DNA from 4 places in the Arthrobacter sp. NamB2 genome. Region 2 is predicted to be linked to each of the others. Evidence: riboswitches for the same ligand, from Rfam matches in the RefSeq annotation. Region 2 holds a riboswitch; each other region holds the start of a gene.
What was found. Region 2 has a riboswitch for S-adenosylmethionine ahead of FDK12_RS00095 (ABC transporter substrate-binding protein). Riboswitches for the same ligand answer to the same signal wherever they lie in the genome.

Region 1 (7,200 bases), on a different contig from region 2:
GGATCAGCAGGGGATCGCCCGAGACCGCCATCGACGGCTCGCGTTCGTTCGGCTACGTCCCGGAGGAAGGCACCACGGACGCCGACCTCGCGCGGGACAAGGCCGCCCTGTTCCGACGGGCGATTGCAGGGCACGGCGTCGCCGACGCCAATCCGCGCATGACCGGCAGCACAGGCAAGCTGCCGATCGATCCGCTCTCGCCCGGACTGTCCGAGCGCATCTGGTGGGGATCCGGCACCCGTGCGACAGCGCAATGGGCGGGAGAGCAGGGGATGAACCTGATGAGTTCGACGCTCCTGACGGAAGACACCGGTGTGCCGTTCGACGAGTTGCAGGCCGAGCAGATCGAGATCTTCCGGAAGGCGTGGGCGGACGCAGGCCACGGCTGGGCGCCGAGAGTCTCGGTCAGCCGCAGCATCCTGCCCATCGTCAGCGAGAGGGATGAGTACTACTTCGGTCTCCGCGCGCAGCAGGAATCGACGGACCAGGTGGGCATCCTCGACGGCGCGCGGTCCCGCTTCGGTCGCAGCTACATCGGGGCGCCGGACGTCATCGCGGAACAGCTCGCTGCCGATGCCGCCGTCCAGGCTGCCGACACATTGCTCGTGACCATCCCGAACCAGCTCGGCGTCGACTTCAACGCTGCGCTCCTGGGGAACATCGTCCAGCTCGTCGGGCCGGCGGCAGGGCTGCGCTGACGGACGGGCTTACCGAGCCAACCTGTCACCGTCTCACGAGGGTGGAGGAAAGGCCAGAGTCCACGGAATTTGTTGTCGCAGCGGGGGCCAGGAACCTAGCGTGGTGCGCGAATCGGCCTCCCCGGCACTGCATCGCCGAGGGCGCGAGTACTCCCACGGCCACCCGAGACCTGTCCCACCATCCCGTCGCGACGCCTGTTCGCCACCTCCCGGAGGAGCTCTTCCTTGAGATCGATCCGCTTCACCCGCACCGCAGCCACGACCGCCGCCGTAGCGTCACTCCTCCTCGGTACCGCGCTCAGCGGCTCCGCGGCAACCCTTCCCGCGGTGTCGACCGGTGACGGCTCCGCCGCCGTCATCACGGCCAACCCGTACGAGCGCGGGCCCGCTCCCAGCAGGGCGAGCATCGAGGCGCCACGCGGTAGCTTCGCGACCGCGACGACGACGGTATCGCGCTTCGCCGCCGGTTCCTTCGGTGGCGGGACCATCTACTACCCGACATCGACGACGTCGGGTACCTTCGGTGCCGTGGCGATCTCCCCGGGCTATACGGCCGCGCAGTCGAGCATCTCCTGGCTCGGGCCTCGCCTGGCGTCCCAGGGATTCGTGGTCATCACCATCGACACGCTGTCCCGCTACGACCAGCCCGCGGAGCGCGGTGACCAGCTCAACGCCGCACTTACCTACCTGACCCGGTCCAGCGCCGTCCGCGACCGTATCGATCCCTCGCGGCTTGCCGTGATGGGACACTCGATGGGCGGAGGCGGCACCCTGGAGGCGGCGAAGGACAACCCCGCGCTCCGGGCCACGATCGGCATGACCCCCTACAACCTCGACAAGAGCTGGCCCGAGATCACGACGCCCAGCCTGATCATCGGAGCGCAGAACGACGACGTCGCCCCTGTCAGCCGCCACTCCATCCCCTTCTACAACGGGCTGACCAGCCTGCCGCAAAAGGCGTACCTCGAGTTGCGGGGGGCCTCGCACTACGCCCCGAACACCAGCAACACCACGATCGCGTCCTCCAGCATTCCCTGGCTGAAGCGGTTCGTGGATGACGACCTGCGGTACTCGCAGTTCCTCTGCCCCGCGCCGACGGTCAGCACGGCCATCTCGGACTACCGGACCGACTGCGGCTACTGATCCATCCGAGGGTGGCGGAGGACCGACGGCCGGCACTGAATTCCCGGCCTCCCCGCACCGCGGGCGGGGAAGCTGTCAGTCGCGGTCGCGGTCGGTCGTGGTCGATGGAGTGCAGCCGCAGTACTACCGGGAATCAGCCCCACGGGAAGCAGGGCCACTCGTCAGCTCCGCCGCGATCTCGGCCACGGACCGCCGGTCGCGCTCGGCTCGCGCGACCAGTTCTCGGAAGGCCGCCCGGTCATCCAGGCCGAGCTGCGCCATGAGTATCCCCTTGGCCATGCCGACACGGTCCCGCATCTGCAGGGCCGCCGAGAGTTCGGAGCGGATCTGCTGGGGCGTCTCCCTGGTCTGGACGTGACTCAGCAGGGTGGCTGCCGGTACGGCGAAGCGGGTGAGGGCTCGCTCCGTCGTGTCGTCGAAGGCTCCCGCCTCGGTCGAGTAGACCTTCATCGCCCCGATCGTCGTGCGTCCCTGGATGAGCGGCACGCTCTGGCAGGACCGGACCGACATCGCTGCCGCGGCCGAGGCCCAGCGTGCCCAGGCCTGCCCGGGGGAGGTCGTGTCGTCCGACCGTGCGGGCTGCCCGGTAGACCAGGCGCTGAGGCAGGGTCCCTCGGACAGTTCGTACTGCAGCTCGTCGGCCCGCTTGACCAGGTTGTCCGTTGCGCCGGTGCTGGTCCTCCGACCATGGTGGATGAGGGAAACACCAGCGCCGGTGGCGCCGGGGATCAGATCCCGGGCAGCTTCGGCCAGAAGGTCAACGGCGTGCTGCACTGTTTCTTCGGTGAGGAGATGCCCCCGAACACGGCCGAAGACGACGGCGAGTTCGTTGAGGGTGGGCTCGGATTCCACAATAGGCCTCGAGAAGTCCTGAAGCCGGGCAGGCCGGCGATGCACGGCGCCCACTTCTAGACGTCGTTCAAGATAGTCACTGCTGTGCGCCGGGGGCAAATCCGCCGGCGGCTCACGATCGCCGGTACCTGCGTGACCCGCCGGCCGATCCGCTGGTGTCCGGCCCGGATTCGACGACGGACCCTGCATCGAGGCGGCTGCGCGCAGGACCGTCGATGTCGTGGCTCGCGCGATCGACTTCGCGTACCCGCCCGTTGGCCCGGCGCCTAGGACCGCTCGCTGGCGGACCGGATGACGCGCTCCGCGACCAGCCGCAGCTTCATGTTCCTGCTGCTGGAGGCACGCTGCAGGATGGCGAACGCTTCGTCCTGCGAGCACTTGTTCTGGAACATGATGATCCCGGCGGCGGTGTTGATGGTCCGCCGCGAAGCCAGTGCGGCCTCGAGGTGGTGCTGCTCTTCGCCGGTCGTGGCAGCGCGCAGGGCGAACCTGAGGGATGAGGACGCGGCTTCGGCGAGGGCTTCGGCAGCCTGGACACTGGCAGGGGGGAAGCCGTCCGGACGCGGGCAGTACAGGTTCAGGGCAGCCCGCCCACTGTCGTCGAGGGGGAAGGACACGCCGAGGATGGACCGGACGCGGGAGCTGTCGAGCTTGCCCAGGTAGGCAGGCCAGCGCGTGTCGGTGGAGGTGTCTGCGCAGTAGACCGGGCGCTGCGTCTCGGCCGCCTCGAGGCAGGGCCCCTCGCTGAACCGGTTCTGGAACTCGTCCGCGTGCCGGCCGACGTCGTCACTCGCGGCCAGTGTGCCTGCCCTTCTTCGCCGTACCAGGGTGATGGCACAGGACACGTCGCCCGTCGTCGACAGTCTGCGTGCTGCGATGAGGGCTAGTTCGTCGAGGAACTGCTGGATACCCGCGGTCTCGGTCAAGAGGGCGAACAGCTCGTCGTTGATATCGCTCAGAACTTCTTGCTCGGTCATGGTTTCTTCCCGGCCCGACGAATACCGCTGATGTCGTTCCACTCTACGCCGGGCCGGCAACGCCTGATTTCTCCCGCAGTGCCGAATGGTCACCCCAGTTCCTCGAGGAGAGCCTCTGCTGCTTCTTCCTCGTCCCTCGCCTCCTTCAGGGAGCGACCGGCCTCGGCCGCCTGTTCGTCGAGCCCTGCCGCCTGGCCGTCGACGTCGGCGAGTTCACGCTTCAGGATCTCCAATCGTTCGTTCAGGTCCTCGATGGTTGCCGTCAGTCCATCACGGCGAACGGAGAGCCGCTCGAGCCGCCGGCGGATGCCGGATGCCTCTGCCTCCACCTCGGCTGATGCTTCACGGGCTGCGTCGAGCCGGGCCTGGGCCTGACGGCGCCGGTGCGCAAGCGACAGCTGCTGCGCCTTGCGTGATCCATCCGTGGCGCCGGTCGGCGTCCCTGCATTGGCCTGCGGATCCCGGCCCTCGTCGTCGGCGTCGGCTGCGGTGGACGGCGGGTCGAAGGGTCCCGCCACCGCCCCCTCGAGGTCCACCGGGTCCCAACCGGTAGCCTCCAGCGTCCGCACGAGGCGGCCCGTGAGCACCGCTGCTGCGGCGGCGGGATCGGCGAGGGCGGCTCGCAGGGTCTGCTCGACACCGGGGAGGGCGGCGGCCCCGACGTCGTGTCCCACCTCGGCGGCCGCATCGAGGGATTGCCGCGCGACGGCGGCGAGGAGGCGCTGGCGTTGCTGGCCGAGCGCGTTCAGCTGGGCTCGGTCCAGGCTGACCTGCGCCGCCTTGAGCGACGCGCCGAGCTCCAGCACCTGCTCCACCTCATCCCGGCGGCGATTGACGAGTACGTTGACGAGCCAGGCCGCCGACGCCGGCTTCGGCAGCTTGCGCAGCGTCCCGGCGAGCGTCTTGTCGCCGTGCTGCGTAGCCTGCTTCGCAGCGGTGTTCCGAGCAGCGGTGAACTGGTCCAGCGGCAGGGCGTAGAGCCTCGCCACCTCCTCCAAGAAATCCATGTCTGCTGCATCCTCCCGATGACTACCGTGCAGTGCTCTGGTGCTCCCGCACCCCGGATGGAACACTGCTCCTGTCACCGTACGGCCAACCAGGGAGCCCCTACCATGCAACCAGATGAGATAGCGGTGGCGGTGAGAGCCGAACGGCAGCACCTGTGCGGCTTCCTGGAGACACTCGACGACGCCGAGTGGACCGCACCGTCCCTGTGTTCTGCTTGGACCGTGCGGGAGGTGGTGGCCCACCTGACGATCCCGACCAGGGCGTCGGTGGGATTCCTCGTCGTGGCGGCCATCAGAGCTCGCGGCAATTTCCACCGGATGATCGCGGATACCGCGCGCATCCGTGCGGCGAGGTTCACCGCGGCCGAGCTCGTCCAACAGTTGCGCGAGAGCGCGGAGTCCTCCCGGCGCATCCCGGGCAGCGCTCCCATGGACCCGTTGACCGACCTGCTCGTGCACGGACAGGACATCGCCCAGGCGCTCGGCCGCGCCTACCGCGTGCGCCTCGACGTCGCCGTTCCTGTGCTGACCTACGTCGTGGGGAACCGGATGCTGGGCGCTCCCGAGCGGCTTCTGGGACTCGAGCTGGTCGCGACCGATGCGGAGTGGTCATCGGGTGAGGGGCTCCGGGTGGAAGGGAGCGTGAAGGACCTGCTCCTCGTCGCGGCCGGCCGTCCGGTCGGGCTCGCGCGGCTGACCGGCCCCGGCGTGGAACGGCTGGCCGGGCGGCTGGACGGACGATAGGACACCGCGGCCGGCCTTCCCGGCTGTCCCGTTCGACGCCGGAGGCGCCCGGGTATATCAGTTCCCTCGTGTGGGCACCAGCACGAGGGACGTGCACGTCGTTTGTGACGTAGCGAGCCGGTTCATTTTGACCGGTCCCGAGCCGTGAATTAGCGTCGGATGAAGAATCAAGAGTTCCAGCCACAGGCCCTGGCCGGTTGGACAGCAACCCTCTCCCGTAGTGGGGTGCTCCAGGTGAAGATTCGGCCGCCGAGATATTTTCCGGTTGGCAAGTACGGCGTTTCCGGAGCTGCTCAAGCGGTGATGGTTTGCGCCCGCACTACATGGAAGCAAGCCAGCGTGCCGCGGTCGGGTAGTTCCTCCGAGGTGCACAACGCCTTCCGGCGGCGGCACCAACGGCTTGCTCGTTCCGTTCCCGATGTTCGAGAAAGAAGACCAATGATTCACTCCCGCAGGCTTTTGGCTATCGCCGTCGTCCCGTTCCTTGCAGTGACCGTCGCGTGCGGTTCCTCGGCAGCCAGTTCCGAAGGAGGGGACGAGAAAGTGCGCCTCGGCGTCGTCGGGGCCAGTGACCCGGAATGGGCCATCCTCACCGATGCCGCTGCCGAGGAGGGCATCGACCTCGAAGTGGTCGACTTCGCCGAGTACACGCAGCCGAACCCCGCGTTGACGGAGGGCGACCTCGATCTCAACCAGTTCCAGCACCTCGTCTACCTGGCGCGCTACAACGTCTCCAGCGGCGAAGAACTGACCCCCGTCGGATCGACGGCGATCTACCCGCTGGGGCTGTACTCCACGAAGCACGGTTCGGTGGAGGAGATTCCGGAGGGTTCGACGGTTGCTGTTCCCAATGACGAGAGCAATCTTGCGCGTGGCCTCCTCGTTCTCCAGTCCGCAGGACTGGTTGTGCTCAAGGACGGCGGCAGCGCGTTCTCCACGATCGACGACATCGACGAAGAGGCCTCGAAGGTCACCGTCACCACGCTGGACGCGTCGCTCACCCCGACCTCCCTTCCCGACGTCGCGGCGGCGATCATCAACAACGACTTCGTCCAGGACGCCGGGCTCAGCTTCGACGACGCCATCGCGAAGGACGATCCCGCGGATCCTGCTGCGGCTGCCTATGTGAACGTCTTCGCCTCCCGTGCAGGCGAGGAGAACAACGAGACCTACCAGAAGCTCGTGAGCATCTACCAGGACACCCAGGAAGTCCTCGATGCGGTGCAGGAGACCTCGGGCGGTACCGCCGAGTTCCTGAAGGTCCCCGTGGAGGAGCTGAAAACGAGTCTGGACACCGTCGAGGAAGACACGAAGGCCCAAGGCTGACGATTCGTTTCCCCTCGGTGTGGCCGGCCGGTGATCCTGGCCGGCCACACTACTACTCCAGCTAGGAAGACCATGCCACTCATCTCACTGCGGAACGTCACCAAGAGCTTTCCCCCGGGACGCCGCGGCGATCCCCTTGTCCATGCCATCGACAACGTCAGCCTGGACATCGAGGCAGGGGAGATCTTCGGGATCATCGGGTACTCCGGAGCAGGCAAGAGCACGCTGGTCCGATTGATCAATGCCCTCGAGAAGGCCACGAGCGGCGAGATCGTCGTCGACGGACACCAGGTCACGAAGGTTCCTGACCGCCAGTTGCGGACACTGCGCCTGGACATCGGCATGATCTTCCAGCAGTTCAACCTCTTCAACGCTAAGACTGTCTGGAACAACGTGGCGTATCCCCTCCGCGTCGCGGGCAGGACGCGGGATGAGATCCAGGCCCGCGTCACC
Region 2 (7,200 bases):
GTGTCGCGCCGGGTCCTGCCACGGAGACCGATCGGGCCTCGGCAGGGGGGTGCGGTGAGGCCTCCTCGAGCAGCCTCGCGGTGTACTCGTCCTCGGGCTCGGCGAGGATGTCGGCGACGGGGCGGTCCTCGACGATACGTCCCCGACGCATGACGACGATCCGCACGGCGTGGTCCGTGGCGACCGCGAGATCGTGGGTCACGAAGACCACGGCCGTGCCGAACTCCCGGGCGAGCCGTTCGAACACGTCCAGAACCCTGGCCTGGACGGTCACGTCGAGGGCGGAGGTCGGCTCGTCGGCGATCAGCAGTTCGGGCTGCAGGCTGAAGGCGATCGCGATGAGGACACGCTGCTTGAGGCCGCCCGACAATTCGTGGGGGTACTGCTTCAGCCGGTCCTCGGGGCGGTCGATCCCGACGAGGTCGAGCAGCCGGATGACGTCGGCCCGGACCGATCGGCGGGAGCGGCGCGGGCCATCGCGGTGCAGCCGGAAGACCTCTGCCAGTTGTGAGCCGATGGTCCGGACCGGGTCGAGGGAGGCGCCGGGGTCCTGAGGCACCAGCCCTATCCGGACGCCCCGGATTTTCTCGAGATCCTTCTCCCGGGCGTCAGTCAGGGTGGTGTCGCCCAGGACGATCGAGCCGGCGGTCCGTCGAGCCGCCGCCGGGAGCAGGCCGATGATCGACTTCGCAAGGGTCGACTTGCCCGATCCTGATTCGCCGACGAGCGCGACGATCTCGCCGCGGCGGACAGCCAGATCCACGCGGTCGACGGCGGTCCTGGCTGCGTCGCCGTGGCCGTACTCGATCCTCAGCCCGCGCACGTCGAGCAGCAATTCGTCCGGAACGTGCGATACCCGATCAGGGGCCGTTTCCGTACGGGGGCGTGTGGGTGCTTCTCGGGTGTTCACGGTGTGCTCCTGGCTAGATCCGGAAGGTTTTCAACAGCTGCCGCCCGAGGGCAGCCAGCAGGATGACGGTCGCCACGATGACCACGCCCGGCAACGACGTCAGCCACCACGCACTGCCGAGGTACTGGCGTCCTTCCGCGATCAGCAGTCCCCACTCCGGAGTGGGTGGTGGGGCGCCGAATCCGAGGAAGCCCAGTCCTGAGATCGCGAGGATGGCCGCCCCGAGGTCGACGGCGAGCAGCGCCAGGACCGGTCCGCTGGCGTTCGGGAGGACATGGCGGAGCACCACCGACCAGTAGGTGCCGCCATTGAGGAAGGACGCCTCGACGAAGTCGAGGTTCCGGACACGCAGGACCTCCGATCGGACGACGCGTGCGAACGACGCCACCGAGGCGATGCCGACACCGACCCCGAGGGACACGGGCCCGGGAGCGAAAGCCGTGACGATGACGAGGGAGATCAGGAAGCCGGGTACGGCGAGCAGCACGTCGACGAGTCGCATGGAGACGGCGTCCGCCGCACGTCCTGCGGTCGCCGCCACCAGCCCGACCACCGAGCCCACGACCAGCCCGATCAGGACGGCGAGTCCTGCGGTCAGAAGTGTCTGCCGCGTTCCGTGCACCACGCGGGCGAAGACGTCGCGGCCGAGATGATCCGTACCGAAGAGGTGGGTGGCATTCGGCGCCTGGAAGTTCTCGCTCGGGGTGCCGTCGAGGGGCGAGTACGCGGTGAACCAGTCGGGTACGAGCGCCCAGGCTGCGATCACGGTCAGGGGCAGGGCCAGGACCCACAGGGAAGGATTGCGGAGCACCCTGCGACGGCGCCGTGCGGCCGGGTGCACGAGGCCGACGTCGTCGATCGCCGCGTACGACGCGTCGGGGCCGACCGGCATCGCCGGTGCTGCTGCGGCCGGAAGGACCGGGAGCTGGGAATTCCTGGTGGCGGGCATGGAGATACCTCGATCGTGTCTTGGTCGTCAGGCGGCGAGGGCCCGTGGGGACCCCTGGCGGTTGCTCTTGAGGATGCGCGGATCGAGCAGGGGATACAGCAGGTCGACCACCAGGTTGACGACCACGAAGACCGTCGCGGTCAGGAGCACGAGCCCTTGGACCAGGGGGACGTCCTGGGTCGTGACGGCCTGGAGGACCACCGAACCGAGACCGGAGCGGGCGAACACGGTCTCCGTGATGACGGACCCGGCGAAGAGTGTCCCCACCGTGATACCGGTGATCGTCAGGGCCGGCCCTGCCGCGTTCTTGAGCGCGTGGCGGAAGAAGATCCATGACCGCGAGGCGCCCTTGGCCCTCAGGACGTCGATGAACGGTTGCTCGTAGACATGGGCCATGCTCTTGAGCAGTACCTGGGCCATCGGGGCCGAGACGACGACGGCGAGGACCAGGACGGGAACGGCCAGCGACAGGAAGGAGCCGTCCGGAAACAGCGACATCACGCCCCAGCGGATGGACAGCAGTTCCAGCAGGACCAACCCGAGCCAGAACACCGGTACCGCGGAGAACAGGGGAGGCAGGTTGACGAGGAACCGACGGGTGGCACCCGACCGGGTGAGGGTGGCGGCGGCGACCAGCAGGACCGAGATGAGTACTGCGGTGACGAAGGCGGAGCCCGCCAGCACCACCGTCGATCCGGCGACACCACTGATCCTGTCACTCACCGATTCGCCCGACGCCAGCGAGTAGCCGAAGTCGCCCGAGAAGAGTCCCAGCAGCTGGTGCACGTACTGCACCGGCAGGGGCTGGTCGTAGCCGTACTGGCTCTTCATCGTGTCGATCGCGGCCTGGTCGACCGCCGAGTCGACGGTCAGGAAGATCGTCACGGGGTCGCTGGGCAGGAGCTGCACGGCGAGGAAGACGAGGGTGTAGGCGAGCCACACCACCAGCAGTGCCTGCCCGATCCGTTGCGCGAGGTAGCGTGCCACCAGCGCTAGCCGCCCGTCTTCCAAGCGCCCTGGAACACAGGTGCCGTGCCGGAGGTGAACTCGACGTGCGTTCCGCTGTGCGCACCGTACACCTGGACCTCGTCCCACAGCACGAGCGAGTAGGCCTTGTCCAGGACCAGTGCCTGCTGTTCCTCGGCCAGCAGGGCGTCCCGCTCCGGACCCGGAGCAGCAGCGCGCTCAGCGGCGAAGATCGCATTGAGCTCCGGATCGCTGGTGTGCGTCATGGTGTTGTTGGCGGGCTCGAAGATGGGGCCGAGGCCCCCGTAGATGAACTGGCGGGTTCCGAAGAATTCCACGTTCGGATCGGGCATGGCGGTGGCCAGGAAGGTGTTGTCACCGGCGCGGTTGTTGAGCTTGACCCCGATCTCGCGCCACTGCTGCTCGATGAGCTCGAAGGCGGGCTTGATCACCACGGAGTTGTTGGAGCTCGTGACGGTGACCTCCAGCTTCACGCCGTCCTTCTCCCGGATGCCGTCCGCTCCGACCTTCCAGCCGGCGGCGTCGAGCAGCTTCCGGGCTTCCTCCGGCTGGTACTCGAGCTCGTCGGACAGGTCGGTGAAACCAGGGGCCTTGTGGTTCAGCACCGAGGCGGCGAGCTCGTAGCTGTCGGACAGGACGGTGTCCTTGATGCTCTGCCGGTCGATGCCGATCTGCAGGGCTCGGCGCACCTCCTCATCGGCGAGTTTCCCGCTGCCGATCCGGACCGCAGCCATGTTCGCCGTGAGGTCCACGCCCTCGGCCGGGAGCACCTGGTTCCCGCTCCCCGCGAGCGTCTTCTCGTCCAGGGGCTGGAGGCCCCGCACCAGGTCCACCTGCCCGGATTGCACGGCGCCGGCGCGGTGGGCTACCTCGGGCAGGTATTTGACGACGACCTTGTCGAGGTACGCATCCCCCTGGTTGGCGGAGGTCTCCGGTGCCCAGGCATACTCCGCGCGCTTGGCGAGCACCACTTCCTCGTCCGGCTTCTCGGACTCGAAGACGAAAGGACCGGAGCCGGAGATCTTGCTGATCGCCGACTGTCCCGCCGCATCAAGCTCCAGTGTTGCCGGCGACACCAGGCCCGCGGTGACGGACGAGGTGGCCCGGAGGAAGTTCGCGTTGGGGGAGGACAGCGTGACCTTCACCTGGTCCTCACCGATCACCTCGGCCGACGCGTACCCGGCGAAGTCCACGTTCGGCTGGATCTGTGCGGCTTCGATGCCGAGACCCAGCGCGTCGAGGTTCAGCTTGACCGCCTCGGCGTCCAGGGGCGTGCCGTCGCTGAACGTCACGCCCGGGCGGATGGTGAACGTGAACTCGGTCGCTTCCGGGTTGGCGGAGAACTCGGAAGCGATCCAGGGCACCAGTTCGCCCTGCTCGGGATCGAAGTAGGTCAGGCGGTCCAGCACGCTGTTGAGGACGTTCGATTTCTCGTAGAAGCGTGCGGCCTGGGTCTGCCAATTGTTGATCGGCGTCACCTCCGCGTACACGAGGGTTCCTCCCTCGACGGGTTCTCCCGAGGCAGCGTCCTGCCGCGCAGCGGTGTCCGCCGTCGACCCGCAGGCAGTGAGCGCGAGGGCTGCGATGCCCAACATCGCCGTCATGCGCAGTGACCTTCGCGTCAGGACGGGGCGGAGTCGGGCGTCGTTGTGGCTCGAAACGGTGCGGGAAGTCATGCCGGTCCTCTCAGTCGTGATCGAGGCTTCCCTATCCGCGCACGCAGGAGGGCTCGGACCGACGAGAGGTCGGTCGTCACCAACGGGGGGATAAGGCTATCTCCATCGGTCCTGGCAGTAGCACCGGCCCCGGCGGGGTGGTTGCTGCGGCTTCAACGAGCCAGGTCTCTCAGCCGCTCTGGATGGTCTTTCAGTCCCGGGGAGCGAACCCGACGGACTATGGCGATGTAATCGCAGATCGGTCGGGCGATCAAGACGCGCAGGACTTCCAGCGAAACATTCCGCGATGGTGCGGCTCCCAGGGGGGGCGGGACACGGAAAGGGCGGACCCTTGCGGGTCCGCCCTTTCGTTCGTGCAGGGAGCTGGTGGTCGCCTAGTAGAGAGCTGCTTCCGACTCGGTGGCGGGCTCGACGCCGGAACCGAGGTTCGCGGCGAGCTTCGCCCCCAGCTCGGCGTCGACGTTGGCCCAGTACTGGACGGCCCGGGCGCGGATCTCGTCGCTCTTCACGCCGCCGACCGCACCGGTGATGGTCTCGAGGAAGCGGGCACGCTGCGCGTCGTCGAACACCTCGCGGTAGAGCGTCCCGGCCTGGCCGAAGTCGTCATCCTCGGCATGCAGGGAGTGCGCCGCGTAGACGAGGTCGCCGTCGTTCTCCCAGCCGCCGTGCGCTCCGTACTGCGCAGGGTCTGCCGCCGGACCGCCCACGGAGTTCGGGGCATAGACGGGGGTCGAGGAGGAGTTGAAGTAGTAGCGTGCCGCGCCGTCCTTCGAGTAGTTGCGCACCTCGTTCTTCGGCATGTTCACGGGCAGCTGCGCGTGGTTGGTGCCCACGCGGTAGCGGTGCGCATCGGCATAGGAGAAGATGCGGGCCTGCAGCATCCGGTCAGGGCTGGCGGCGATGCCGGGCACGAAGTTCGACGGCGCGAACGTGGCCTGCTCGATCTGCGCGAAGTAGTTCTCCGGGTTGCGGTTCAGCGTGAGCCTGCCGACCGGGATCAGGGGGTAGTCGCCCTGCGGCCACACCTTCGTGAGGTCGAACGGGTTGAACCGGTACGTCTTCGCGTCGTCGTACGGCATGATCTGGACCTTGAGGTCCCAGCTCGGGTGGTTGCCCTTCGCGATGTTCTCGGAGAGGTCGCGCAGGTGGTGGTCCGCGTCCGAACCGGCGAGTGCCTCCGCCTCGTCGACCGTGAGGACCTCGTGGCCCTGGTTGGACTTGAAGTGGTACTTGACCCAGAACTTCTCGTTCGATTCGTTGATCCACATGTAGGTGTGCGAGCCGTAGCCGTTCATGGTGCGCCACGAATTCGGCAGGCCGCGGTCGCCCATGAGCCAGGTCACCTGGTGTGCGGACTCGGGGCTGAGCGTCCAGAAGTCCCACTGCATGTCGGCGTCGCGCAGGTTCGTGCCGGGGAGGCGCTTCTGGGAGTGGATGAAGTCGGGGAACTTGATGCCGTCGCGGATGAAGAACACAGGGGTGTTGTTGCCCACGAGGTCGTAGTTGCCCTCGGAGGTGTAGAACTTCAGGGCGAAGCCGCGGGGGTCGCGCCACGTGTCGGGTGAACCCTGCTCGCCCGCGACGGACGAGAAACGCAGGAGGGTCTCCGTCGTCGCGCCTTTCTGGAACAGCGCGGCGCGGGTGTACATGCTGACGTCCTCGGTGGTCTCGAAGACACCGAACGCACCGCCGCCCTTGGCGTGGACCACGCGCTCGGGGACGCGCTCGCGGTTGAACTGGGCCAGCTTCTCGACGAGGTAGTGGTCGGTCAGCGGGATGGCGCCGTCGCGGCCGAGGACGGACGAGTTGCTGTCGTCGATGACGGGGGCGCCGGACTGCGTGGTGCTGAAGTTCGCGGACATAGTGCTCCTATTCCTAGGGGTTGAGGGATCGGTGGTGGCTCAGGGGGCTGCCGTGCGGCAGCCGTCGCAGAGGCCCTGGTAGAGGACCTCTGCGATCTGGATGGTCATGCGCGAGGCGCCGGGGGACCACTCCGGGGTCAGGCAGGGCGCGTGTCCCACCGCGCAGTCGACGTCCTCGATGCGGCCGCATCCGGTGCAGACGGCGTGGTGGTGGTTGTCGCCCACGCGGGTCTCGTAGCGGGCGGGGGAGTGCGGCGTCTCGATGCGCCGCAGCAGGCCGATGTCGGTGAGGTCGGCGAGGATCACGTAGACGGACTGGACCGTGATGTGGGGCAGTTCCGCGCGAACGGCGGTCGCGGCGTCGTCGGCCGTCGCGTGCGGACACTGCTCGACGGCGGCGAGGACGGCGAGGCGCTGGCGTGTCACGCGGCGATGATGGGCATGCAGTGCAGCGGACCACTGGGCCTTGCGGGCCTCCGGTGTCCTGGCTGTCTGCGTCATGGCTCCATCAAACCAGTAATTCTGAATTAGTCATAATAGGCGCGCCCAACTCGCACACCACGGTGCTGGTGCGGTGGGTACCGTGGAGAGGGTGATCCTCATCAAGCGCGGCTGGGCCTGGCTGCTGGACTACGCCTATGTCGGTTTCTGGCAGGTGCACGGGTTCGTCTTCCGCGCCGATCCTGCGCACTACCTGACTCCGCCTCCCGGAAGTCCCGCCGGCAAGGCTCCGGTCCTGCTGATCCCCGGCATCTACGAGACCTGGCAGTTCATGCGGCCCATCGCCGACCACCTTCACCGTGCGGGCCATCCCGT
Region 3 (6,561 bases), on a different contig from region 2:
GGAACTCTACGGCTCGAATATCCTGCCCATCGACGTTGATGTGGCCATCGCATGGGGTCCGATAGCGGGCGGTGACGGTGTGCCGGCAGTTGAATCCCTCATTGCTGCAACCGCCGTTCAGCAGCATCTCTCCGTCGTGTCGGGAAACGTGGAGACCTACCGCAGGTTGGCCGTCCCAGTGATCAATCCCTGGGAAACGGATGCCCCGACCTCAGTGACTCTGCACTGACGGTCGCGCCGGCGGCCCACCGGACCGGTAATCCCTCGATCGAAGCGGACAACTGCACGGACGACAGCACGGACGAACTGTGGCCGCGACAGCACGGACAACTGCACGGACGACAGCACGGACGAACTGTGGCCGCGACAGCACGGACGAACTGTGCCCGCGACAGCGCTAAGGGCTGCGCCTCAGGATGCACGGACACCTGACTGCACCACCGACGTGGTGGCGACGTCGCGCTGCTGGCTGCAGTGACTGCCCGCGGCGAGGACCGCGAGGTCGACGCGTGACACTTCCCTACGTGTGGCACTTCCACACGTGATGAGGACCGATTGAGCGCTGGAACCTTCTCCTCGGCGTGGCCTGCCTGCCCCTCCTACGAGCTCCAATCTGCTTCTGACATCTCGCGTGACGGCACGAGCCGGGCACCGCCAATCCAGTGTTCTAGGCGCTGAATTTATGACGCCGTGGAGGCGCAGTGTGACAAGGCACGAGTCAGAAAACGTCATCCGACGCCATCTCATTGCAGGTTTGTGCCGGTGGCGGCGGTGCTGCTTACAGTGGTCCTACAAACCATCAAGAGCGGCCGAGAGATCTGGCTTGTTGACGCCGCAGCAACCATTCGATTGCCCTCCCGCCAGGGAGAGCAGTGGAAGCGGTGCTCCTGCCAGAACCGATGGAGACACATCAGTGAACGTACCTGAGGTCCCAGCGTGCTCGCAGACGGGTACCGCTGCACCTCGATCCGATCGTTGATCTACTCCCTCGGCCGTTTCGAGGAGTGGAATGACACCGCACGACCGGGCAGCAATACCGCCATCCTTGTCCTACGAGCTGTACCCGCCGGCGACTCCGGAAGCCGGCGACAGCCTGTTTCACACGATCGACGAGCTCTCAGCGACCACTCCGGATTATGTGTCGGTGACTTTCAGCGGCACACCTGGTCGTCGTCGGGCCTCCGTCGGGCTGATCAAGCACCTCGTTCGCAACACCAGGCTTCGTCCGCTTGCTCATCTGACCTGCGTCGGTGAGACGCGAGAGAGTCTCGACCGCTTGGTGCGGGAGTTTCTCGGGCTGGGAGTCAGGGGCCTGCTGGCACTGCGCGGGGACCTTCCGCGAGATCCTGAGGTTCCCTCCGGTGAGGTGTCGTTCGCGCACCAGCTGGTGGAGCTGATCCGGGACGTCGAGGCCCGTCACGGGGCGACACTGGCGGGCGGCAAGCTGGCAGTAGGTGTCGCGGCGTACCCCAATCGGCATCCCGAGTCGCCGTCGTTCCTGCACGACGTCGAGGTACTGGTCTCAAAACAGCGTGCCGGCGCCGATTTCGCGATCACTCAGGTGTACTTCGATCCCGCGCACTACGCCGCTCTGGTAGTGGCAGCCCGAGCCGCAGGCGTCACCATACCGATCATCCCGGGCGTGATGCCGATGGCGAACGTCCGTCGGCTCGAACGGCTGGCCATGATGACGGGCGTTCGTCCGGACGCTGCCTTGCTGCACCGACTGGAGACCGCATCCGATGACGGCGAGCGACGGCGGATCGGTGTGCGGGCGGCAGCAGTGCTGGCCCGGGCGGCCTTCGACGCAGGAGCTCCCGGCCTGCATCTGTACACGTTCAATGACCACCGCGCATCGGTCGAGGTCATCGATCAACTGGACCTGCCGGCTGCACGCTCACTCGCTGTCCCCGCATGAGCCGTCCCTCTCAGCAGAACATCACATCACTTCCAAAGGAGATCCCAATGAGCACCCCTAAAGCTTTCCCCACCGCCACAATCCTCGGCTACCCACGAATCGGACCGGGTCGGGAGCTCAAGAAGGCGGTGGAATCCTATTGGGCGGGAATCATCGACGAGTCCGGACTTCAGCGCGCAGCCGAGGAACTCCAGGACCGCACGGTCTCCCGCCTTATCGAGCTTGGTCTGGGCGGCGAGGATTCCTCGATCCCCGCGGACTTCGCCCTCTACGACCAGGTGCTGGATGTCACCGCTGCGCTCGGGGCCCTACCGACCCGCTTCGCTGATCTGGCCGACCAGGACGGTTCCATCGGCACCGCTGCCTATTTCACGCTTGCTCGGGGCGACGGCGAGCGGGCGCCACTGGAACTGACCAAGTGGTTCGATTCCAACTACCACTACCTGGTTCCGGAAATCGGCGTCGCGACGACGTTCACTGCCGTGGCCCACCGCCTGACGGCAATCGTCCGGCGGCAGCGTGAGCGAGGAGCGGTGCTGCGCCCGGTGCTGGTGGGCCCGGTGACCTACCTGCTGCTCGCCAAAGCGGAAGAGGGTGCGCCCACAGGATTCGACCCGCTGTCCCGCATCGACGACGTCGTCTCTGCGTACGAGGGCATCCTGGCGTCACTCGCCGAGGCAGGAGCCGAGTGGGTGCAGCTGGATGAACCGGGTCTGGTCAGCGACCGCGGCGGTGAGTTGGCAGCACCGGGTGGGTTGGTCGAGCGTGTGTACCGGCGGCTGGCCGGTCATGCCGAGCGCCCGGCCCTGCTGGTCACGACCGGTTATGGCACCGCGGGCAACCCGACGGCGCCCGGTCAGGCGCTCGCTGTGCTGTCAGCAGCCGGCGTCGAGGCCGTTCATGCAGATCTGGTCAGGGGTTCCAGGCCCTCCGACGAGGTGCTGCAGGGTTTGGGCGCGACGCGCCTGGTCGCCGGCATCGTCGACGGCAGGAATGTATGGCGGAACGACCTGCAGGCATCGCTGAGCGTGCTGGAGCAGTTGCAGGCCGGAACAGGCGCCACGGTCACGACGGCGACGTCGACGTCGTTGCTGCATGTGCCGCATGATGTGCGGGCCGAGACGGCACTGCCGGAGCACCTGCCGGCGTGGTTGGCCTTCGCCGACCAGAAAGTACGTGAGGTGGTCGTGCTGGCTGGGGGACTGGCTGATGGCCGGTCGACTGTGGCCACGCACCTCGAGGAGACGGAGGCTGCGCTGCAGCAGCGGGCACGCTTCGACGGCGTGGTCGTGGACCGGGTACGCAAGCGCATACGCGACCTGACCGCCGAGGCCTTCACCCGCGGCCCTGCCGAACGCAGGGCCGAGGTACAGCAGCAACGGTTGGGACTGCCGGTGCTGCCGACCACCACCATCGGGTCGTTCCCCCAGACCGGAGAGGTACGCAGCGCCCGGGCCGCGGTCCGCAATGGCAGCATCTCACCGGCGGAGTATGAGCAGTTCCTCCGGCAGGAGATTGCCCGCGTGGTGCGGTTGCAGGAGGGCCTCGGGCTGGACGTGCTCGTACACGGTGAGCCGGAGCGCAACGACATGGTCCAGTATTTCGCGGAGAACTTCGACGGCTTCGCGGCCACGGATCACGGCTGGGTGCAGTCCTATGGCTCGCGCTGCACCCGTCCGTCCATCCTGTGGGGTGATGTGTCCAGGCCGCAGGCATTCACGGTTCCATGGATCAGTTTTGCGCAGTCGCTCACCGAGCGGCCGCTCAAGGGCATGCTCACCGGCCCGGTGACCATCCTGGCCTGGTCCTTCGTCCGTGATGACCAACCGTTGGGAGATACAGCCCATCAGGTGGCGCTGGCGCTCCGGGATGAGATCGCCGACCTCGAGGCTGCAGGCATCGCGATCGTGCAGGTGGACGAGCCCGCCCTGCGCGAGCTGCTGCCGCTGCGTTCGGCGGATCACCAGCCGTACCTGGACTGGTCGGTACAGGCGTTCCGGCTGGCTACTGCCGGTGCCGGTGATCGGACACAGATCCACACGCACCTGTGCTATTCGGAATTCGGTGAGGTGATCTCGGCGATCGATGGGCTCGACGCGGATGTCACCAGCATCGAGGCCGCACGATCGCGCCTCGAGGTCGTCGCCGACCTGGCCGGCTTCGGTTACTCCCGCGGGATCGGCCCGGGGGTCTACGACATCCATTCGCCGCGCGTGCCCTCCGAGGAGGAGCTCTCCGCCCTCATCGCGACAGCGCTCGAGGCCCTTCCCGCGCAGCAGCTGTGGGTCAATCCGGATTGTGGACTCAAGACCCGGGGGTATGACGAGACCGTCCTGTCGCTGCGCAACCTCGTCGCTGCGGCCAGAACGGTGCGGGAGAGCGCCGATCTCACGACGACTGGACACGCACTGGCGCACTCCTGACCGCACGCGGCGGTCCTGCTCCGCTCCAGTGTCACGGGGCAGGGCCGCCCGCGGTCCTGCCCGGCAATCCGAATCCACGTACGTGACGACCGCTGACGAAGGAGCCCCTCGATGAGCACCGGTGATCCTGGCTTCACAGCCACCTCCCAGATCCATGCAGGCTACGAACCGCAGGCCCCCTACCGGTCGGTGGCTGTTCCCATCTACCAGACGGCCGCCTACGAGTTCCCGGACTACGCGTCAGCACGCAGCATGTTCGCGCTCAGGGAACCAGGCTTCACCTACACCCGCACCGGCAACCCGACCGTGGCGGCGTTCGAGCAGCGGATCGCAGCGCTCGACGGCGGTGTGGCGGCGCTGGCAACGGCAACAGGGCAAGCTGCAGTCGCCGTCGCCCTGTTGTCGCTGGCACGAGGAGGTCAGCACATCGTCGCCTCCTCGAAGCTCTACGGGGGAACAGTTGATCTGCTCACGGACACCTTCGCTGATTTCGGGATCGAGGTCAGCTTCGCCGATCCGCTGCACCCCGAGGTCTGGCGGGCAGCGGTGCGTCCTACGACAAGGGCCTTCCTGACCGAATCGATCGGCAATCCTCTGGCCACGCTGCAGGACCTTCCGGCGATCGCCACGGTCGCGCACGACGCCGGGGTCCCACTGGTGGTGGACAACACCCTGGCGACTCCGGCGCTGTACCGGCCGCTGGACCTCGGAGCCGACATCGTCGTCTACTCCGCGACCAAGTTCCTCGGCGGGCACGGGACAACACTCGCCGGCGCCGTGGTCGACGGCGGGCGCTTCGACTTCTCCAGATATCCGGACAAGTGGCCGCAGATCACCCGTCCCAAGCGTCGGTACGGCGGGGATGTCCTCTGGGAACGCCACGGTCACGGCGCCTATCTTGCACTGGCACGCAGCAAGTACCTTCATGATCTCGGCCCCTCCCTCTCGCCTACGAGCGCCGCGCATATCCTGCAGGGGCTCGAGACCCTGGACATCCGCGTTGCCCGTCATGGGCAGAACACCCGGGAGGTGGTGCGATTCCTGACCGGGCACCCCGCTGTCGCAGCGGTACACCACCCGTCGGTCCAGGATCACCCGCAGGCCGAGCTGGCGGCCAGGGACTTCCCCCGGGGTGCCGGAAGCGTGTTCTCCTTCGACCTGGCCGCCGATCCTGGCCAGGTAGAAGGGTTCATCGACAGGTTGCGGTTGTTCAAGCTGGTGGCCAACGTGGGAGACACGCGATCCCTGGTGGCCCATCCCGCGGCGATGACCCACTGCCGGCTGAGTCCGGAGCATCGGTTCGCGAGCGGAATCGCGGACACCACGATCAGGCTCTCGATAGGGCTGGAGACCGCGGGGGACCTCGTTGCAGACCTGGATCTGGCCCTCGCTCCGTTGATCGCGTCCGCTCGAGCGGACGCCCGTGCCGTCGGAGCCGTCGCCCCTGCAGGAACGGGAGCCTGATATGCCGCAGTACTCTGGATTCAACACCACGGCGGTCCACGCCGGGCAGGAGCCGGACCCTCTCACCGGGGCCGTGATCCCGCCGATCTACCAGACCTCGACCTTCGTCCAGGACGGCATCAACGTGCTGCGGGCGGGTCACGAGTACAGTCGCGGTTCGAACCCCACGCGCAATGGGTTCGAAGCACAACTGGCCGCGGTGGAGCGCGGTGACGCGGCCTTCGCGTTCGCCTCGGGGTTGGCTGCCGAGGACGCGCTGCTACGCGCCCTGCTCAGGCCCGGCGACCACATCGTGCTCGGCGGCGACGGCTACGGTGGCACCAACCGACTCATCAACGGGTTGCTGGGACCATGGGGTGTCACCAATACGGCAGTGGACATCACTGACCTGCGCGCGGTGGCCGCGGCCGTCCACCCTGGCTCGACGGCACTGCTGTGGGTCGAGACTCCATCGAACCCACTACTGAGCATCGCGGACCTGGCCGGCTGGGCCAAGATCGCCCATGACTCGGGGGCGCTGCTGGTGGTGGACAACACCTTCGCCTCGCCCTACCTGCAGCGACCCCTGGAGCTCGGCGCGGACGTGGTGGTCCACTCGACCACCAAATACATTGGTGGGCACTCGGATGTGCTCGGTGGGGCAGTTGTGGTGGCCGACCGAGCGTTCCGCGGCAAGATGCTGGCGGAGGCCATCGGCTACCAGCAGTTCGCCGGCGGCGCGGTGGCGGGCCCGCAGGATTGCTTCCTGGCCGCCCG
Region 4 (7,200 bases), on a different contig from region 2:
AAGGGGAAGCGCGAGCCCCAGGGCGTACCGTCGGGAGCGAGGCTGGCCGGCCCCGTCGAGCCGTAGCAGCCTCCCAGCATGTTGACGGACACCACGAAGTAGTGATCGGTGTCCACCGGACACCCGGGTCCGACGAGCGCATCCCACCAGCCCTCCTCCTCCGACGAGCCCCGCGCGACGTGCGAGCTGCCGGTCAGGGCATGCTGCACGAGTACCGCATTGGAGCCGTCCCTGTTCAGCCTGCCCCAGGTCTCGAAGGCGAGCTGGACGTCTGGCAGCTCGCCTCCGGTCTCGAGCGCCAGCGGACCGATCGAGCCGATGCGCAGGAGCCCGTCCCCCTCGGGGGCCGCGGCGTTGAATCCGGAATGCAGTGGAGCAGGAGGGTAGGTGGTCACGAAGGGTCAGGCTTCTTTCGCAGCGCGGAAACCGGCGTCGAGGTCGGCGAGGATGTCGGCGATGTTCTCGAGGCCGACGGACAGCCGGACGAGCCCCGGCCGGACGCCCGCGGTGAGTTGCGCTTCTGCTCCGAGCTGGCTGTGCGTCGTGGACGCGGGATGGATCACGAGCGAGCGGACGTCGCCGACGTTCGCGACGTGCGAGTGGAGCTCGAGGCCGTCCACGAAGCGCTTGCCGGCCTCGACGCCTCCGACGATGTCGAAGCTGACGATGGCGCCGGTACCGATGCGGCCGTACTTCCTGCCGCGTTCGTACCAGGGGCTCGAGGGGAGACCCGCATAGGAGACACGCTCGACGTCGTCGTGCGCCTCGAGCCACTCGGCGACGGCCTGGGCGTTCTGCACGTGCCGTTCGACACGCAGGCTGAGGGTCTCGAGCCCTTGCGCGATGAGGAAGGCGTTGAACGGGGACACGGACGCCCCGAGGTCCCGGAGCAGCTGGACGCGCGCCTTGAGGATGTACGCGAGGTTGGCTCCGAGGGCGCTGCCGACGCCGAGATCACGCGCGTAGACGAGTCCGTGGTAGCTCTCGTCGGGGGTGTTGAAGCCGGGGAACCGCTCGGGGTGCTGCGCGAAGTCGAAGTTGCCCGAGTCGACGATCACGCCCGCGATGGCGCTGCCGTGCCCGCCGAGATACTTCGTGGCCGAGTGCACCACGATGTCGGCTCCCCACTCGATGGGCCGGATCAGGTACGGCGTGGACAGGGTGTTGTCCACGACCAGGGGCAGTCCGTGCTCATGCGCGACGGCACTGATGCCCTCGAGGTCGAGGACGTCCTGCCGCGGGTTCGAGACGACCTCGCCGAAGAAGAGCTTCGTGTTGGGCCGGATGGCGTCCCGCCACTGCTGCAGGTTGTCGGGATCCTCCACGAAGGTGGTCTCGATACCGAACTTCTTCAGGGTGTGCTTGAAGAGGTTGTAGGTGCCCCCGTAGAGGCTCGGGCTCGCCACGATGTGGTCTCCCGCCTCGGCGATGTTGAGCACCGCGAAGGTTTCGGCGGCCTGCCCGGAGGCGAGGAGCAGTGCCCCGGCTCCGCCCTCGAGGCTGGCGATCCTCGTCTCGACCGCTTCCTGGGTCGGGTTGCCGATGCGCGTGTAGATGGGCGCCAGTTCGGTCAGCGAGAAACGGTTCGCCGCACTCTCGGCGCTCGGGAAGACGAACGACGACGTCTGGTAGATGGGCAGCGCACGCGCTCCCGTGGCTGCATCCGGCACCTGGCCGGCGTGGATCTGGCGTGTCTCAAAGGACCAATCGTTGGACATGGTGCTCCCTAGTCGATAGGGGCTCCGCGTGGTCCGATGCTCCGGCCGGTGGACACCGCTCCAGGAGACCGGACCCCGGAGGAGCCCGCGCTTGCACGGCGCCATTGGCGACGCCGAGCCTGGTCCTCACCCGGGGCACCCCACCGCGGTTGGAGGGTTGCCGGCCAGCAAGCCGGGGCTTCGTGCTGGCACTCATGACCTGCACTCATGAAAACCCATCGGGGCCGATCCGGCAACCCGTATGACCTTGCGTGAAGTGGACCGCCAGGAACGGTAAGGCGAGCCTAAGTCGAGACGTTCATCACTTAGTGCCAAAATGTCGGCATGCGCCTGGACCACGTTTCATATGCCTGCGAACCTGATGGACTTGCCGCGACGGCCGACCGGATCTCGGCCAAGCTCGGCATGGAGGCCGTGAAGGGCGGCGTACACCCGCGCTTCGGCACCCGCAACATGATCTTCCCTCTGGCGAACGGCCAGTACCTGGAGGTCGTCGAGGTACTCAACCACCCGGCGTCGGACAAGGCCCCGTTCGGGCAGGCAGTCCGGGCCCGCTCCGAGGCCGGCGGCGGATGGATGGGTTGGTGTGTCGCCGTCGACGACCTCGGTCCGTTCGAGGAACGCCTCGGCCGCAGTGCCGTACCGGGTAACCGCAAGTTCCCCGACGGCCAGGAACTCACGTGGCAGCAGATCGGCATCAAGGGGTTGATCGCGGACCCGCAGGTGCCCTACCTCCTCCGCTGGGACGAGGGCACCGAGCCCCTCCACCCCTCGAAGGCGCGCCCGGCTTCCGTGAAGCTGGATTGCCTGACGATCGCCGGATCCTCGGAGCGCGTCACCGAATGGCTCGGCACCGACGTCGAGGAGACGCTCGACGGCGTGCAGGTGCAGTGGATCGCTCCGAACGGTACGCCGGGCATCATGTCCGTGACCTTCGAGACCGGAGAAGGCCGCATCGAGATCTGATGAGGCAGAGACAGAAGAGGGGGCCGGACGTCGTCCGGCCCCCTCTTGTCTTCTCCTGGTCAGGCGTGGGTATAGGTCAGGCAGTCAGCCGCTTCGGCACCCGGGCCCACCTTGACCGCAGGAGCGCTGCACAGCAGGTCGTGGTTGAAGCTGCACTCGGAGCGCTGGCAAGCGCCCACGTGCGCGAGCATCTTGGGCAGGCCCCCGCTGATGGAGGTGTCGATGAAGGTTGCGCAGGACGCGTGCTCCTCGCTTCCCGACACCGTGATGGCGACGGCAGTGCAGCCGTCGTGATTGAACGAGCAGTTGTGGACACTGCACTCAGAGACACTGGTGACGACGCTCATGGTTCCTCCTGGCCGGTCCGGTGCAGCCCCGGTCGAAGCCGCCGAAATCCCGAATGAATTCACGCTAGCACCGCAATTGTCGATTAATTTAGTCATGATCGGCGTGCGCAATGAGCGGAGGTAAGGCTTATCTGCCCGCATTCATCTGCCAATTCCGATGGCGGGTCCGAGCAGCGCGAATCCGACGAATCCCGTGGTGTCGATCAGGGCGTGGGCGATCACGAGCGGCATGACACGACGGGTCCGGGTGTAGAAGAAAGCGAAGAGGAGCCCCATCAGCACGTTCCCGATGAAGGGCCCGAAGCCCTGGTAGAGGTGGTAGCTGCCCCTCACCAGGGAGCTGGTGAGGATGATCGCGGGAGTTGACCAGCCGAGCTCCCGCAGACGGATGAAGAGGTAGCCCACCACGATGACCTCCTCGAGCACCGCATGCCGGACCGCGGAGAGGATCAGCACAGGAACCGTCCACCAGTAGGCGTCGAGCGCGGCGGGCACCAGTGCCGTCGTGATCCCTAGCGCGCGGCCGCCGGCGTACACACCGAGAGTGCCGACGCCGATGATCGCCGCCAGGCCGACCCCGAGACCGACGGTGCGCAGGGGTCTCTCGGACGTGAGACCGAGTCGGCGGAACGCCGAGGCACCCTGCCCGCTGAGCAGGAAGAGCACCAGCGCCACCGGGACCAGCGCGAAGAAGATCCCCAGCAGCTGGTAGGTGAGATCGAAGTACTGCCGGTCGTTGAGGACCGGATTGAGTGTGGTGGTCTGCCCGGCAAGCGGGCCGCGAGTCAGCTTCTCCGCCAGGTTGACGATGGCGTACACCCCGGACTGGCCGAGGGACAGACCGAAGACGATCAGCAGCTCCGCCGTGATGCGGCGTCTCGGTGCGGGAGCATCTGCACGGCCTGGATCTGCCATGGAGGACGCGGAGGATGCAGGCATGGCGCTATCCTCCCAGCGGCCGCCGGTGATTCCCAGTTGCCGCACGGGGCACCCCCCTACCTGACCCTGTTACCGGCCTTCCAGACCGCGTGGACGAGGGGCATCCCGGGACGGTAGGCCAGATGGGTCGCCGACGGCGCGTTGAGCACCTGCAGGTCCGCGCGGTGCCCGACGGCCAGCGACCCGACGGCGCGACGCCCGTCGACGTCGTCCCCCGTGTGCCGCCGCAGTGCCAGCGCTCCCCCGAACGTGGCGGCCCTGACCGCCTCGTGCACGGTCAGCCCCATCTGCAGGACAGCCGTGGCGACGCAGAATGCCATCGAACTCGTATAGGACGTGCCGGGATTGCAGTTGCTCGCGAGGGCGAGGTGCGCGCCGGCGTCGAGCAGCTGCCGGGCAGGCGGGAACGGCTGGCGTGTGGAGAGGTCGCAGGCGGGCAGGCAGGTCGCGACGGTTCCGGGTGCACCGTCCCCGGCGAATGCTTCCCACGTAGCCGCGAGCGCGCGGACGTCGCCGTCGGACAGGTGGTTGACGTGATCGACGCTGGCGGCGCCGAACTCGACCGCGAGGGCGACTCCCTCGCCCTGCCCCAGCTGGTTGCCGTGCACGCGCAGGCCGAGGCCGGCAGCCGAGCACGCGGCGAGGACGCGTCGGGACTGCTCTGCGTTGAACGCACCGGTTTCGCAGAAGACGTCGGCCCAGCGCACGTACGGGCGGACGGCGTCGAGCATGGGACCGCAGACCAGGTCGGTGTAGTCGTCGGGGTCCCATCCGCCCGGCACGAGGTGCGCTCCGAGGAACGTGACCTCGTCGACGGCGCCGGCCGCGAGGCGCGCGCTGCGCTCCTCGTGCAGGACGTCGAGCCCGTAGCCCGTCTTGGTCTCCAGGTAGGTGGTTCCGCCGGCGGCGGCCTCGGCGACGCGGGCCAGCAGGAGCCGCATGAGGTCGTAGTCGTTCGCAGCACGGGTCGCGTCGACGGTCACCGCGATCCCGCCCGCGGCATACGACTCCCCCGCCATGCGCGCCTCGAACTCGCCCGTGCGGTCGCCGGCGAACACGAGGTGCGTATGGCTGTCCACCCAGCCCGGCAGACCGGCGCGACCACCGGCGTCGTAGGCCTCGTCGGCCGCGGGAGCGTTCGCCGCGGAACCGATCCAGCTGATGCGTTCGCCCTCGAGGACCACCGCTGCGTTCCGCAGCACCGCATGCTCGCTGTCCTGTGTCATGAGTTCGCCGATGTTGGTGATGAGCAGGGACATCAGTGCCGCTCCCAGGGCTGCGTGTAGTTCTCGGAGGCGCGCGGCCCGTTCATCGCGTTCGTGGCCGTGTCCAGCCGGTCGATGGCCGCTACCAGCAGTCGGGCGGGGTCGCCCAGCGTGACGTGGACGCCGTCATGCGCCACCAGGATGCCACCGACGACGACGCCCGTGACGTCCTGTCCGGTGGCCGTGTAGGCGAGCTGCTCCCAGGAGGATCCTGCCGTGCGCGCGCTGTGCGGGTCGACGGCCATGAAGTCGGCGGGACAGCCGGGACTGAAGCCTGCGCCGCGGCGTCCCTGCGCTGCCGCTCCTCCGAGCGCCGCGATGCCGTGCAGCCCTTCCGGATCGAAGTGGCCCCGCCGCCCGGTGCGCAGGCGCTCACCGTGCTCGAGCGCCCGCATCTCGAGCCACGGGTCGACGACGGCGTGCTGGTCGGTGCCGAGGGCGAGCCTCGCTCCTGCCCGATGGAACTCGCCCGCCGGGCCGATGCCGTCCGCCAGGTCGGCCTCGGTGGTGGGACAGAGGACGACGACGGAACGGGCGTCCGCGAGGAGGGCGACGTCGCGTTCGCTGACATGCGTGGCGTGCACTGCGGACAGCCGCTCGCTCACGAGCCCGTGATGGTCGAGCAACCCGGCCGGGGTGCGGCCGGTGGAGCGGAGGCAGTCCTCGTTCTCCGCGGGCTGCTCGGAGAGGTGGACGTGCAGGGGCAGCTCCGTCGGCAGATGCTCCCCGATCACCGCGAGGTCCTCCTCCGGCACGGCACGCACGGAGTGGATGGCCGCACCGAGGGACACCTGGTGGTCGGGGTACAGGGAGGAGATCGTGGAGCGGAGCGAAGCGAGCCGTTCGAGCCACGCGGCCGCGGTGCCGTCCGAGAAGCGACGCTGCCCGTCCTGCAGGGGCGTGCCGAATCCCCCGGCCAGGTAGCAGGTATCGAGCAGCGTCAGGCGGATGCCGGCACGGACGGCTGCACGCGCGAGCGCCAGTTCCATGGCATGGGGCTCCCCGGCGCCGGCTCCGTCACCCATTCCGTAGGGCGTGCCGTCCGGCTGGTGGTGCACGTAGTGGAACTCCGCGACGCTCGTCCAGCCCACGGTGACCATCTCGGCGTAGACGGCGGTGGCCAGCTCCTCGTAGAGCTCCGGGGTCAGCGCCCCCGCCGCCCGATACATCGTGTCCCGCCAGGTCCAGAACGTGCCGCCGCGGTCGTGTGTGCGGCCCCGCAGGGCACGGTGGAACGCGTGGGAGTGGGCATTCGCAGCGGCAGGGAATGCGACGCCCCGGAGGACGACGTCGCCGTCCTGGGCCGGCACGCCCGGCAGGACGCCGACCACGGTTCCGTCGGCGTCGATCTCGACACGCACGGCGTCGCACACGCCCTCCGCCTCCAGCCACGCGTACTCGCACCAGACGGCCCGAGCCACCGCGCCGGTGCCGCCGCCTGTTCCGGAGATGCCGCGACGTGCGGACGCCACGCCCGCCTCCGTCGGTCCGGTCACAGCAGGTCTTCGAGGACGTCGGCGAGCGCAACCGCTCCCGCGTCGGCGTCGTCGCGCTCCACGAACTCCTCGGGCGAGTGGCTGATGCCGGTCGGGTTGCGGACGAAGAGCATAGCGGTCGGCGCGATGGCACCGAGGATGCCCGCGTCGTGCCCGGCGCCCGTGGGCAGCGTGGGAGTACCGGGAAAGGAGCGACCGAGTGCGTTGCCCAGGGTCCGCTGCAGCGCACCGTCGAAGTGGACCGTGCTGCTCCGCGACTCCTCCGTCAGGGTGGCGCGGCACCCCTCGAACGCGCAGATCTTCTGCGCCTGGCCGTGGATCTTCTCGATGAGCGACGCCGTCACGGCGTCCTCCTCATGGCGGACGTCGAGCCACAGATCCACGCGCGAGGCGATGACGTTCGTGCCACCGGGCACGGGCTGCAGCCGCCCGACGGTGGCACGCGCACCGTCCTGCTCGGCAGCGATCT

Region 1: linked by a shared signal. The riboswitch ahead of FDK12_RS07340 (MetQ/NlpA family ABC transporter substrate-binding protein) and the one ahead of FDK12_RS00095 (ABC transporter substrate-binding protein) in region 2 are both predicted to bind S-adenosylmethionine.
Region 3: linked by a shared signal. The riboswitch ahead of FDK12_RS14890 (methylenetetrahydrofolate reductase) and the one ahead of FDK12_RS00095 (ABC transporter substrate-binding protein) in region 2 are both predicted to bind S-adenosylmethionine.
Region 4: linked by a shared signal. The riboswitch ahead of FDK12_RS10390 (bifunctional o-acetylhomoserine/o-acetylserine sulfhydrylase) and the one ahead of FDK12_RS00095 (ABC transporter substrate-binding protein) in region 2 are both predicted to bind S-adenosylmethionine.

Annotation. Positions count from the first base shown of each region.
Region 1 is NZ_SZWI01000003.1:178,330-185,529, reverse strand. It holds gene FDK12_RS07370 (LLM class flavin-dependent oxidoreductase) at 1-698, shown strand, start outside; gene FDK12_RS07365 (alpha/beta hydrolase family protein) at 924-1,841, shown strand; gene FDK12_RS07360 (GAF and ANTAR domain-containing protein) at 1,965-2,693, opposite strand; gene FDK12_RS07355 (GAF and ANTAR domain-containing protein) at 2,960-3,670, opposite strand; gene FDK12_RS07350 (hypothetical protein) at 3,760-4,677, opposite strand; gene FDK12_RS07345 (maleylpyruvate isomerase family mycothiol-dependent enzyme) at 4,783-5,421, shown strand; SAM riboswitch class IV at 5,587-5,702, shown strand; gene FDK12_RS07340 (MetQ/NlpA family ABC transporter substrate-binding protein) at 5,860-6,747, shown strand; gene FDK12_RS07335 (methionine ABC transporter ATP-binding protein) at 6,820-7,200, shown strand, end outside.
Region 2 is NZ_SZWI01000001.1:16,445-23,644, forward strand. It holds gene FDK12_RS00080 (dipeptide ABC transporter ATP-binding protein) at 1-823, opposite strand, end outside; gene FDK12_RS00085 (ABC transporter permease) at 924-1,859, opposite strand; gene FDK12_RS00090 (ABC transporter permease) at 1,887-2,846, opposite strand; gene FDK12_RS00095 (ABC transporter substrate-binding protein) at 2,852-4,522, opposite strand; SAM riboswitch class I at 4,622-4,711, opposite strand; gene FDK12_RS00100 (catalase) at 4,897-6,384, opposite strand; gene FDK12_RS00105 (Fur family transcriptional regulator) at 6,424-6,885, opposite strand; gene FDK12_RS00110 (esterase/lipase family protein) at 6,977-7,200, shown strand, end outside.
Region 3 is NZ_SZWI01000012.1:864-7,424, forward strand. It holds gene FDK12_RS14885 (PIN domain-containing protein) at 1-229, shown strand, start outside; SAM riboswitch class I at 794-906, shown strand; gene FDK12_RS14890 (methylenetetrahydrofolate reductase) at 1,010-1,918, shown strand; gene metE (5-methyltetrahydropteroyltriglutamate--homocysteine S-methyltransferase) at 1,966-4,341, shown strand; gene FDK12_RS14900 (O-acetylhomoserine aminocarboxypropyltransferase/cysteine synthase family protein) at 4,453-5,805, shown strand; gene FDK12_RS14905 (cystathionine gamma-synthase) at 5,807-6,561, shown strand, end outside.
Region 4 is NZ_SZWI01000005.1:106,089-113,288, reverse strand. It holds gene FDK12_RS10395 (homoserine O-acetyltransferase MetX) at 1-395, opposite strand, end outside; gene FDK12_RS10390 (bifunctional o-acetylhomoserine/o-acetylserine sulfhydrylase) at 402-1,718, opposite strand; SAM riboswitch class IV at 1,801-1,918, opposite strand; gene FDK12_RS10385 (VOC family protein) at 2,043-2,684, shown strand; gene FDK12_RS10380 (DUF1540 domain-containing protein) at 2,744-3,031, opposite strand; gene FDK12_RS10375 (CPBP family intramembrane glutamic endopeptidase) at 3,173-3,970, opposite strand; gene hutI (imidazolonepropionase) at 4,027-5,229, opposite strand; gene FDK12_RS10365 (formimidoylglutamate deiminase) at 5,229-6,707, opposite strand; gene FDK12_RS10360 (allantoate amidohydrolase) at 6,728-7,200, opposite strand, start outside.